DNA from 2 places in the Bradyrhizobium sp. MV1.5 genome. Region 1 is predicted to be linked to the other one. Evidence: predicted binding sites of a transcription regulator. Region 1 holds the regulator's gene; the other holds the start of a gene.

Region 1 (5,825 bases):
AGGCTCGGCCGAGCAGTTCGGCCGGAAGATGCGGCTGCCGGTGGTCCTCGCCCCCGTCGGCGCGCTCGAGATCTTCGATCCGGATGGTGCGGCGAGCGTGGCACGCGCCTGCGGCACTTTCGGTGCGGCGCACATGCTCAGTTCCGTGTCCGAGCCCGGCCTCGAGAAGACGGCCGAAGCTGCGCCCGACGCGCTTCGCCTCTACCAGCTCTATGTGCGGGGCGACGACGCCTTCGTCGCCGACGTCGTCAGCCGGGCCGAGAAGAACGCCTACGCCGCCTTCTGCCTGACCGTCGACACCGCCCATTACAGCCGTCGTGAACGTGACATCGCCAAGCGCTACGTTCGCGAGAGCCGGCTGCGCGCCACCGGCGGCGATTACCAGAAGGGTCTGGAGTGGCGGACGGTGAAGATGATCAAGGACAAGTTCAAGATCCCGCTGATCCTCAAGGGCATCGCGACGCCAGAGGACGCGCTGATCGCGATCGATCACGGCGTCGAATGGATCTACGTCTCCAACCATGGCGGCCGTCAACTCGATCACGGTCGCGGCGCCATGCACGTGCTGCCGGAGATCGTTGACGCCGTGAACGGCCGCGCCAAGATCATGGTCGATGGCGGCATCTGTCGCGGCACCGACATCGTCAAGGCGATCGCGGCGGGCGCCGACGTCGTCGGCATCGGCCGGCTGCAATGCTGGGCGCTGGCGGCGGCCGGCGAAGCCGGCGTGGCGCGCATGCTGGAGCTGCTCGAAGATGAAGTGCTGCGCTGCCTCGGCCTCTTGGGTGCGACCTCGTTCGCCGAGGTCAACAAATCCTGCCTGCACCAGGCGACCGCAACCAATGCGCCGAGTGTGTTCAGCGCGTTTCCGCTGTTCGACCACGAGCCGTATCGATACTGAGCGAAAGGATGCAGGTGAAATCGCTCTCTCCCGGAGCTGCGGATGCGCTCCTGTTCGATCTCGGCCGCGTGGTGCTCGATATCGATTTTTCCAAGGCGATCGCCTGCTGGGCGGGACATGCCGGCTGCAAGCCCGACGCCATCGTCGCGCGTTATGTGCGGGACAGCGAAGCCTATCGGTTGCACGAGATGGGGAAGATCAGCGATGAGGATTATTTCGCCTCATTGCGAGCCTCGCTCGGAATTGGCATTTCGGATGCGCAGTTCCTGGAAGGCTGGAACGCGATCTTCGCCGGTGAAATGCCTGAGATCTCCGAGCTGCTGCCGCGGGCAGCGAAGCAGATGCCGCTTTACGCTTTCTCCAACACCAACCGGCCGCACGTGGACCATTTCTCGAGGGAGTATGCCGACCTCCTCGGCCATTTCCGAGAGCTGTATTTGTCGTCCAGCATCGGCCTGCGCAAACCGGATGCGGAAGCCTTCGACCACGTCGTTGCGGCGATCGGCGTGCCCGCCGGGCGCATCGTGTTCTTCGATGATCTTGCTGAAAACATCGAGGGAGCGCGGGCGCGCGGCTTGACGGCGGTGCATGTGACCTCGCCGCGTGACGTCGGGAACGCGTTGAAGGCATTGGGCATCTGACGACGATCCGTCGGCGCGAAGCCCATGGAAGGTGCGCCCGACGGAACTAATTCGAAAGATTTTGGAACCAATCACTTTGTGCATTTTTATACAGAGTTCCCGGAACAGAATACCGTCTTCAGGAGTCTACAGCCCGTTGGGACTTCTACGAACGGGTGCATCACCGTGTTGGGCAAAAACTACCTCACTAGGCAGGCCTCTCTTCTCCTTGAATTCGCCAGGACAACTTCAGACTCGGACCTTTCCGCCAAGCTCGTGAGCAAGGCCGCCGACCTGAAATCCCAGGCCGATCCGCTGCCAGACAAAGACCAGGGGCCGAAGGCGCCCGACGTAACTCCCGGGCGGGCAGGGAGCTGATCAGTGGCGCTCGTCGTTCTCCTCTTGTCATGATTTTCGTCGCTTCCATGACCACTCTCCTGCCGATCCGTCACCTCGTGCCCCGACGCGCTTAATGCCGCCTTCCGGAACAATGTGAAGCGGCGGGACGACTGCGCCCGCTGAGCCGTTTTTGCCTCCGCGCCCGCGCTCGGCTAGAAGACTTGCGGAACATTCGCCCGAACGTGCCGAGCAGGAGTTTTCGCCGTGGCCTTGATGCCGGTTTCCGATGCGCTTGCCGCGGTGCTGGCGGGTGCAGAGCCGCTGCCGGAAGACATGATTTCCCTCGACGAGGCCTACCATCGCGTGCTCGCGCGTGACGTCGCCGCGCGACGCACGCAGCCGCCGCAGGCGATGTCCGCGATGGACGGCTACGCGGTGCGCGCGGCCGATGCCGCGACGATCGATTCGGAGCTCACCGTCATCGGCGAAGTCGCGGCGGGCCGGCCGTTCGCGGGGACGGTCGGCGCCGGCGAGGCCGTGCGGATCTTCACCGGCGGCGTCGTTCCCGCTGGCGCGGACGCCGTCGTGATCCAGGAGGACACGGTCGCCGCCGGCAAGCGTATCACGATCAAGGAAGCCGCGGTCGCCGGACGGCACATCCGCCGCGCCGGCGTCGATTTCCGCGAAGGCGACGTGCTCCTGCGCAAGGGAAGCCGTCTCACCGAGCGCGACCTCGCGCTCGCCGCCGGGATGAAACATCCGCACCTTGCCGTTTTCAGGCGACCGAAGGTCGCGATTCTCGCCACCGGCGACGAGCTGGTGATGCCGGGCACCACGCCCGGCCACGGCCAGATCGTCTATTCCAACGGCTACGCCCTGCACGCGCTCGCCCGCAGCGAAGGCGCCGAGACCATCGACCTCGGGATTGCCGCCGACACGCTGGAGGCGACCACCGCCGGCATCCGCCGCGCCCGCGAGAGCGGCGCCGACATCCTGATCACGACCGGCGGCGCATCGGTCGGCGACCACGATCTGGTCCAGCAGGCGCTGCGGGACGAAGGCATCGCGATGGCGTTCTGGAAGATCGCGATGCGGCCAGGCAAGCCGATGATGCACGGACGACTCGGCGCAATGGGTGTGATCGGCCTGCCGGGCAATCCCGTGTCGTCCTACGTGTGCGCTTTCCTGTTCATGGTGCCGCTGATTCGCGCCCTGTCGGGCCGTTCGGTGATTCACCATCGCCGTGAACGCGCCGTGCTCGGCCGCGACGTCGGCGCCAACGACCAGCGCGAGGACTATCTGCGGGCGCATCTGGAGGAGCGTGACGATGGCACACGCGTCGTTCTTCCCGTCAATCATCAGGACTCTTCGCTGCTTGCGAATCTCGCTGCAGCGCAGGTACTTCTCGTACGCGCACCATTCGCGCCGAAGGCCGAGACCGGCACGGCTTGCGAAGTGTTGCGGCTCCCCGTCTGAGCGCCTCGGCAACGCGCGTTCCGCGAAGTTTGCCCTGTTCACGGTAAATTAAGCAGTTGCGGAACATGTATCGAACATATAGTGTCCGTTCATGATTTGTTTCGAGCATGTAGCGGCTTATGGCCGAATTCAGCGTCTCGGAATCGGACGACATCAACCGGGGGACTTTGGTCGAGATGTTAACGCGCAAACAATACGAGCTTCTGCGGTTCATCAGTGAACGTCTGAAGGAAAGCGGCGTACCGCCCTCCTTCGACGAGATGAAGGATGCGCTCGACCTGCGCTCGAAGTCGGGCATCCATCGCCTGATCACGGCGCTCGAGGAGCGTGGCTTCATCCGACGCCTGCCCAACCGCGCCCGCGCGATTGAAGTCATCAAGCTGCCGGAGCTCCAGGCGGCCGCCGGCAGCCGCCGCGGCTTCACGCCGAGCGTCATCGAGGGCAATCTCGGCAAGGTGCGTGCGGGCTCCAGCCTGCCCGCTGACGAGGGCGAACGTCCCGTGGCGGTGCCGGTGATGGGCCGCATCGCGGCCGGCACGCCGATCGAGGCATTGCAGACCCGCAGCCATACCATCAGCGTACCGCCTGACATGCTCGGCTCGGGCGAGCATTACGCGCTCGAAGTACGCGGTGATTCCATGGTCGAGGCCGGCATCCTCGACGGCGACATGGCGCTGATCCAGCGCAACGAGAGCGCTGATACCGGCGACATCGTGGTGGCGCTGATCGACGACGAGGAGGCGACGCTGAAGCGCTTCCGCCGTCGCGGCGCCTCGATCGCGCTCGAGCCCGCCAACGCAGCCTATGAGGTCCGCATCCTGCCGCCCGACCGGGTGAAGATTCAGGGCAAGCTGATCGGGCTTTACCGGAAGTACTGATACCGGGAGTACTTGATGCGGGAGTGCTTCATACGGGAAGTACTACATGCCGGCCATCGCCGGTCAGAGATTGGAGCGGATCATCGTCCGCTCCGGCTGGATAGTCTTTCTGGTTCTGCACAGACTATCCGGCCCTTTGTCCGGCACTCGCTCCTCGCGACGCCCAGGAAACAGCACCGCTTCGCGGCTCGAATGTTCGCGGAAACAGCGGCTAGCACGCGCCTCCCAAATGCATCGCAGCGTGCTTTGTTCCTATTGAATTCGGGAAAGATAATGTGATCGCGGCTCGCTGAGACCAGCCGCAGATTTGCCCACAACCAAGCAGAGCGTTCGTGCTTCAACTCTGATAGAGGCCTGCGCCTCGATTGAGAGACGCGGGTTGCTATCCCAGCATGAGGAGCACCCGATGTGTGACTACAGCCTGCATGCCGTCGCGTCGCGCCCCGCCGAAGTCGGCGAGACGATTGTCACGACAAGCTTCCGCGGCACCTCGACGCGCGGCTTCGCCTCCGCAGCCGATCCGTCTGTTGCGGTCTGCCTGCTGCCGGGAACGGAGCTGGCCTTCGCCGACGACGTCCGCTACGACAATCGCTGGATCTGGACGCGCACCATCAACTCCCGCGTGGGCAAGTTCGGCAAGATCGATCCGCACGTTCCCGACCGCCATCATGACGCGATCGAATTCCCCGACGGCAAATACGTGCTGGTGACGCAGCTCGTCGAAGGCCAGCGAGCGACCGTGCTGCAACTGCCGGTGACTCAGTCGGTCACCGAGCGCGAGAACAAGGCGCAAATCATCGCCGACAGGCAGCCGACCGTCACGCACCTGCCGATCGGCTGACACAGCCGCCCTCCGGCTACGAGGTCGGAGGTCAGGATTGAATCGCCATCGCCGGCCGTGGCCGGCGAGAAGGTGTGGTTTGCGCCCGGCGAATCCGAGCGGATGCGCCACCCCACTGCATTGCTCCGCACCATCAGATCAATCGTCGGCCTGCAAGTCCGTCTCCGCGGGCGTTGCGTCCTTGATGCGGGACGCGGTCGCCTTCGGCGCAAGGCTGCCGTCGAAATCACCCTCGCCAGCGCCGGCCGGCAACCAGGGGCGGCTCGTGCCTCTCGCCCTCACCGCCTGAACCACAAATCCGTCACCGCGCTGCGCCAGCGCCAGCGCGCTCTGGCTGGCGAGCCGCTGCCGATCGACCACCATCGCCGCGCAATCGGACGGCGCGGGACGTGTCGTCACCACCAGCGCGGCCCGACTGCAATCGTCCACGAGAGCGTCGACGCGCAGTGCCAGCGCGACCAGCCTCCCGTCGGCCAGTGGCGTCACGCAGCCGGATTCGTCACAGGACACGCCATCGGCCAGCGAGGCTCTGCCGGCATCGCGCGGATCGGCGTCGGCAGCGAGCCATTCCTTGAGCAGAAAGCTGTCCTTGTTGGTCCTGATCAGGTGCAGATATCCGTCCCTGCCCCGCACCGCGACGCTCGCGCCATCCCCGGCAATCAGGACGTCGGGCTGCCGCGCCGACAGTCCCCAGAGGATCGCTGCCAGCAGCACCAGGGCGCCGGACCAGCGCAGCGGCGTGCGCAACAAGCCCAGCACGATGATTCCCA
Region 2 (5,825 bases), on a different contig from region 1:
GAACGAGCCGGTTACTTCTCCGCCCGCTGCTGCTTTTTCACCAGCAACTGCCGCAGCGCCGTGACCTTTGCCGCCGCCTGATCCGGCGGCAGATCCGCCTTCACGACGGTTTCGGCCTCGGCCTGCTTTCCTTCCAGTCCCAGCACGAGCGCGAGATTGGCGCGCACGCGGGAATCAGCGGGATTGCGCTCGTGTGCCCGGCGCATCGTTTCCTCCGCCCGCGGCAGATTGTTCTGCAGCATGTAGGACAGTCCGAGATTGGACAGCACCGACGGCTCTTCGGGCACGATCTTCAGCGCGGCGGCGTAGTATTGCTGCGCCTCCTCGTTGCGGCCGAGCTGATCGAGCGCGGCGCCCTGCGCCGACAGGATATGCCAGTCGGGATCCTCGGGCGAATGCGCGCGACCCAAGACGTCGAACGCCTGCTGGAAACTGCCGCTGTCGGCGAGCGCGCGGCCATAGCCGGCGAGCAGCGCCTTGTTGCTGGAATGGGCGAGCACGGCCTGCTCCAGCACCGCGAGCGCCTGCGCGCGCTGGCCGGTCTGGCGCAACGCCTTGCCGTATTCGAGCGCGATGTTGGGATCGCCAGGCTTGGCGCGATAGCGCTCGCGCAGCGCGTCCATATCCGGCCTCACGTCCGGCTTGGCGTCGGCCCTGCCAGCCGTGTCCGACCTTCCGCCGAGCGCGCCGGTGATGTCCTCGATGCCGGTGGTCTGACAGCCGCCGAGGGCCAGGATCAGAAGCGCGGAAAACAGATATCTCGCCGGAAGGGAGGCGACGGACAAACGCTTGGACATACTCTGATCACTCGGCGACTGATCAGAGATGCTTACCGATTAACGCTAAAGTCCCGTTAAGGCGGGGCGCTTCCGAAAGCTTAGTCGGTGAATTCTGCGCCGAACTCGCAGCCGATGCGCCAGCGCAGGCGGCACTGGCGGGAATAGTCGGGCGCGAAGATGATGGTGAATTGCGGCGGCACCTCCAGAAATTCCGCCACGACTTTCACGCCGCCATCCGAAATATCCGTGATCGTGCAGTCCCGCGGCAGCGAACCCGCGCCAAAATGAATCTTGGCGAGCCGCGTGCACATCCGTCGTTCGCTTCTCCGGCGATTTGCAAGCATCTGAATTGTTCACCCGTTAGACCACGGCCCATCCCGCAGCCCTAGGAGTAGCGGACATTCGTTGGGATGTGCTGAGCGGAGCAGTTTGCATTCGAAGCGTAGTGTCTTCGTCGTGTTTACGATCGGTTAGGGCCTTGCAGGCCCCCTCGACACGTTCCCGTATTGTTCTTGCCAGAACTGGCCCGCTCTGCTACCCCTAATTGTGCAAAAGGGCAGGCTGGTTCGGGCATGGTTCAGCGGGTTTCTACCGTCGCCTTTGAGGGGATCGAGGCCCGCGCGGTCGACGTGCAGGTGCAGGTCGCGCCGGGTCTGCCGGCCTTCGCGATCGTCGGTCTCCCCGACAAGGCGGTGTCGGAAGCGCGCGAGCGGGTCCGCTCGGCGCTGATCGCCTCGGGACTGGCGCTGCCGGCGCGGCGGATCACCGTCAATCTCGCGCCCGCCGATCTGCCCAAGGAGGGCAGCCATTATGACCTGCCGATCGCGCTCGGTCTGATGGGGGCGATCGGCGCGATCCCTCCGGACGCGCTGACCGGCTTCACCGTCCTGGGCGAGCTTGGCCTCGACGGATCGATCGCACCGGTGGCCGGTGTTCTTCCCGCCGCGATCGGCGCCAATGTGCGCGAGGAGGGGCTGATCTGTCCGGCGGCTTGCGGATCGGAAGCGGCGTGGGCGAGCCCGGACATCCAGATCATCGCCGCGAGTTCGCTGATCCAGATCGCGAACCATTTCAAGGGAACGCAGGTGCTGTCGCGGCCCGTGCCGAAGGTGCATGAAGCAGCAAGCTCGCCGCTCGACCTGCGCGACATCAAGGGACAGGAGAGCGCCAAGCGGGCGCTCGAGATCGCGGCCGCCGGCGGTCATCACCTGCTCATGATCGGCGCGCCCGGCGCCGGCAAATCGATGCTGGCGGCACGCCTGCCCTCGATCCTGCCGCCGCTGTCACCGGGCGAGTTGCTCGAAGTCTCGATGATCGCCTCTGTTGCGGGCGAGATCGAGGGCGGCGCGCTGACGGCGCGACGGCCGTTTCGCTCGCCGCATCATTCCGCCAGCATGGCCGCGCTCACCGGCGGCGGCATGCGCGCACGGCCCGGCGAGATCTCGCTCGCGCATCAGGGCGTGCTGTTCCTCGACGAGCTCCCGGAATTCGATCCGCGCGTGCTGGATTCGCTGCGTCAGCCGCTGGAGAACGGGGAGGTCTCGGTGTCGCGCGCCAATCACCGCGTCACCTATCCCGCACGCTTCATGCTGGTCGCGGCGATGAATCCCTGCCGCTGCGGCAATGCGTTCGAACCCGGCTATGCCTGCAAGCGCGGCCGCGTCGATCGCTGCACCGGCGATTACCAGGCCCGCATCTCGGGACCACTGATGGACCGCATCGATTTGCGCATCGAGGTTCCCGCGGTGACCGCGGCCGATTTGATCCTGCCGCCGCCGGCAGAGGGCTCGGCCGAGGTTGCCGCGCGCGTCGCGGCGGCACGCGACATCCAGCTCGCGCGTTACGCGGCTGCCGGCCTGCCGAAGGTTCGCACCAATGCCGAAGCCCCGGCCTCGGTGCTGGAGGAGATCGCCAAGCCGGATGCGCAAGGCCAGAAGCTGCTGCGCGACGCCGCCGAGACCATGCGGCTGTCGGCGCGTGGCTATCACCGCGTGCTGCGGGTGGCGCGCACGCTGGCCGATCTCGACCACGCCGACAGGATCGGCCGGCTGCATCTCGCCGAGGCGCTGTCCTATCGCGCACTCGCGGAGGATGTGCGGCAGATCGCCTGATCATCCAGCGCATCAACCCGGCGGTAACGAGTTTCCTTTACGCTCTGCAAACCATAAGGCCCATCAGTTCGCGCCACGAGTTTCCCCAGGGCCCGGCGAGTAGCGTGTCATGTTGCGTTTCAAGATCCTGGCGTCGGTTATTCCCCTGTTGGCGGCCGCGGTGTTCGCGCGCAGCGAGATCGGATCGGTCTCGCATCCCTGCATCGCCCTCGGCGACACCTCGGTCGAGCTGACGTCGTTGTTCTGGACCGCCGGCGTGCATGTCGCCTTCACCGATGATCCCGCGCGCGCCACGGTGCGGGTTCAGATCACCGAGGATGCGGACGCTGCCGACTTCGCCGTCGTCGATGACGGCCTCGGTTCGGAATCGGAATCCTGCCAGGCCACTCCTTCGACCCGCCTGATCTCGATTGCGGCGCAGCCCGTCGACGGCGGTCAGGTGATCTATCTCTCCAGCGAGGGGCCGGCGGATTACCGCGTCTATGTGCGCTCGAAGACCTTCTCCCAGCGCGAGGCGGCGGCGCTGATCGTCGGCGCCCGCGGCGGCCACCGCCCTCTCCAGGCAGCCTCGCTTTGAGCCGTTAACGCTTCGTCAACCCTGTTTGGAGGCGATCGCAGGGCCTCAAACTGTTCGCAAGGTCGGCGGCACATCGTCGTTTACAGCGAGCACAGGTTTTTACGAAAAGAGTCGGGTCGGTGGCGATGGATCGGACGTTCCGGATCAAGGTGCGCATGCGCCGCTTCAGGCGACAGTACCCCCGAATCGCCTTTGCGATCCGCTCCATCATGATCTTCTCGGCGACCTTCGGCGGCGCCTATGGCTTTGTCTCCGGCAGCCGGTCCGAGACGTCCGGCTACGATCCCAATGCGTTTGCGATCGGCGTCAGCTTCCTGTTCGCGCTCGCCTGCCTCGGCCTCGCCACGCTCAGCATGCGCCTGCGCTTCGTCAACAAGCGGATGCGTGCGCTGGCCGCCCACAACGAAACGCTGATCGACCGCAATTGGGAGCTGAAGGAGGCCGAGGAGCGCGCTCGCAGCCTGTTCGAACAGCAGGGCGATCTGATCGTGCTGCGCGACACAAGCGGCCGCATCACCTTCGCCAACGACGCCTATTGCGCGCTTGCCGGACAGGCGCGCGGCGCGCTGGTCGGTACGCCCTTTGATTTCGACGTGCTGGAGCAGGGCGACAGCGCCCGCGAGAGCAACGGCACGCGCATTCACGACCAGAAGATCGCAACTCCGCTCGGTGCGCGCTGGATCGCCTGGCGCGAAGGCTATGTCCGACTCGACGCCGGCCAGCCCGCCGAATTGCAGAGCGTCGGACGCGACGTCACCGACCGCACCGAGACCGAGCGTGCGCTGTCCGACGCCCGCGATCAGGCCGACGCCGCCAACCGGGCCAAATCGCGCTTCCTGGCGATGGCCTCGCACGAGATCCGCACGCCGCTCAACGGCATCATCGGCATGGGCGGGCTGCTGCTCGACACCACGCTGACGCCGGAACAGTCGACCTACGCCAGGGCCGTGAAGACCTCCGGCGAAGCGCTGATGGCGTTGATCGAGGAGTTGCTCGACTATTCCAAGATCGAAGCCGGCAAGCTCGATCTCGAGCAGCGTCCCTTCGCCCTCTCAGGCCTGATCGAGGACATCACCGAGCTGCTCGCGCCCCGCGCGCAGGCGAAGCAGCTCGAGATCGCCGCCTATGTCGACGAGCGGCTGCCGCTCGAAGTGGTCGGCGATGCCGCGCGGCTGCGCCAGGTGCTGCTCAACCTCGCCGGCAACGCCATCAAATTCACTGTGAGCGGCGGCGTCGCGCTGATCGTCGAGCCCGGCATCTGGCCGAACGAGATCAGTTTTCTGGTGCGCGACACCGGCATCGGCATCGCAGCCGACGCGCAACAGCGCATTTTCCGCGAATTCGAGCAGGCCGACGAGCGCGTCGCCCGCAGCTATGGCGGCACCGGCCTCGGTCTCGCCATCAGCGAGCGCATCGTCAAGCGCATGGGCGGCCGCATCACGCTTACGAGCGAGCCGGGCAAGGGTTCGACCTTCGAGGTCGCGATCCCGTTGGCGTCATCCGCCGTCGATGCGGAACAGACGGCATTCCCGAGTCTCGATCTCACCGGCAAGTCGATCCTGCTGATTGCCGACGGCATCGAGGCCTCCCTGATCGCGCGGCGGCTGGAGCGCTGGGGCGGCCAGACCTGCATGGTGACGGACGCCGCGGTGGCGGAAGCGCTGCTGCCGGAACGCTCATGGCATTCGGTGCTGATCGATCGCGCGCTCGGCGCTGCCATCGCAGACCGCCTCGGCGAAGCCGCACGCAGCCATGCGACGCAACGCCTCGTGCTGCTGACGTCCGGCTCGCGCCACGAGAAACTCTCGCCGGCCTTCACCGGCTTCCTGGTAAAGCCGCTGCGCGCCGCCTCACTCGCCGCACGCCTCGCGCTGCCCCCGGAGGTCGCCTCGCCCGATCTCGCGCCGGAGCCATCGACCCCATCCACCGCCGCGGCACCGGCGAAAGGCCTGTCAATTCTCGTCGCCGAGGACAACGAGATCAACGCGTTGTTGATGCGCTCGCTGCTGACGAAACTCGGCCACCGTGTCGTTATCGCTGTCCATGGCGAGGCCGCGCTGGAATCCTGGCTCGGCGCGGCATCGGCCGGCACGCCCTATGATCTCGTGCTGATGGACATCCAGATGCCGCAGCTCGACGGCATCGAAACGACCAAACGCATCCGTGCGCATGAGGCAGCCAGAGGCGGCCACCACACGCCGATCCTCGCGCTCACCGCCAATACGCTGGTGGAAGATCGCTACGCCTGCTTTGAAGCGGGCATGAACGGGTTTCTGATCAAGCCGCTCGATCGCGAGAAGCTGGAAGAGGCGCTGGCCGGACTGGCGGCGGCGCGGCAGCTCGCGGTTTGATCCGGAT

The links. The regulator LexA, encoded in region 1, represses DNA repair genes until DNA is damaged. The targets are predictions, from matches to a motif close to TGTTCNNNNTGTGTTCNG.
Region 2: AC0L2J_RS26645 (YifB family Mg chelatase-like AAA ATPase) is a predicted target of LexA. The motif match lies at 1,276-1,293, and genes of this name have one in related genera.

What each region holds. Positions count from the first base shown of each region.
Region 1 covers NZ_JBVVPL010000027.1:42,383-48,207, forward strand. The annotation lists gene AC0L2J_RS23485 (alpha-hydroxy acid oxidase) at 1-901, shown strand, start outside; gene AC0L2J_RS23490 (HAD family hydrolase) at 910-1,542, shown strand; gene AC0L2J_RS23495 (molybdopterin molybdotransferase MoeA) at 2,125-3,336, shown strand; gene lexA (transcriptional repressor LexA) at 3,513-4,214, shown strand; gene AC0L2J_RS23505 (hypothetical protein) at 4,621-5,055, shown strand; gene AC0L2J_RS23510 (ComEC/Rec2 family competence protein) at 5,194-5,825, opposite strand, start outside.
Region 2 covers NZ_JBVVPL010000034.1:63,302-69,126, reverse strand. The annotation lists gene AC0L2J_RS26655 (tetratricopeptide repeat protein) at 12-797, opposite strand; gene AC0L2J_RS26650 (PilZ domain-containing protein) at 878-1,123, opposite strand; gene AC0L2J_RS26645 (YifB family Mg chelatase-like AAA ATPase) at 1,352-2,890, shown strand; gene AC0L2J_RS26640 (hypothetical protein) at 3,000-3,467, shown strand; gene AC0L2J_RS26635 (ATP-binding protein) at 3,593-5,818, shown strand.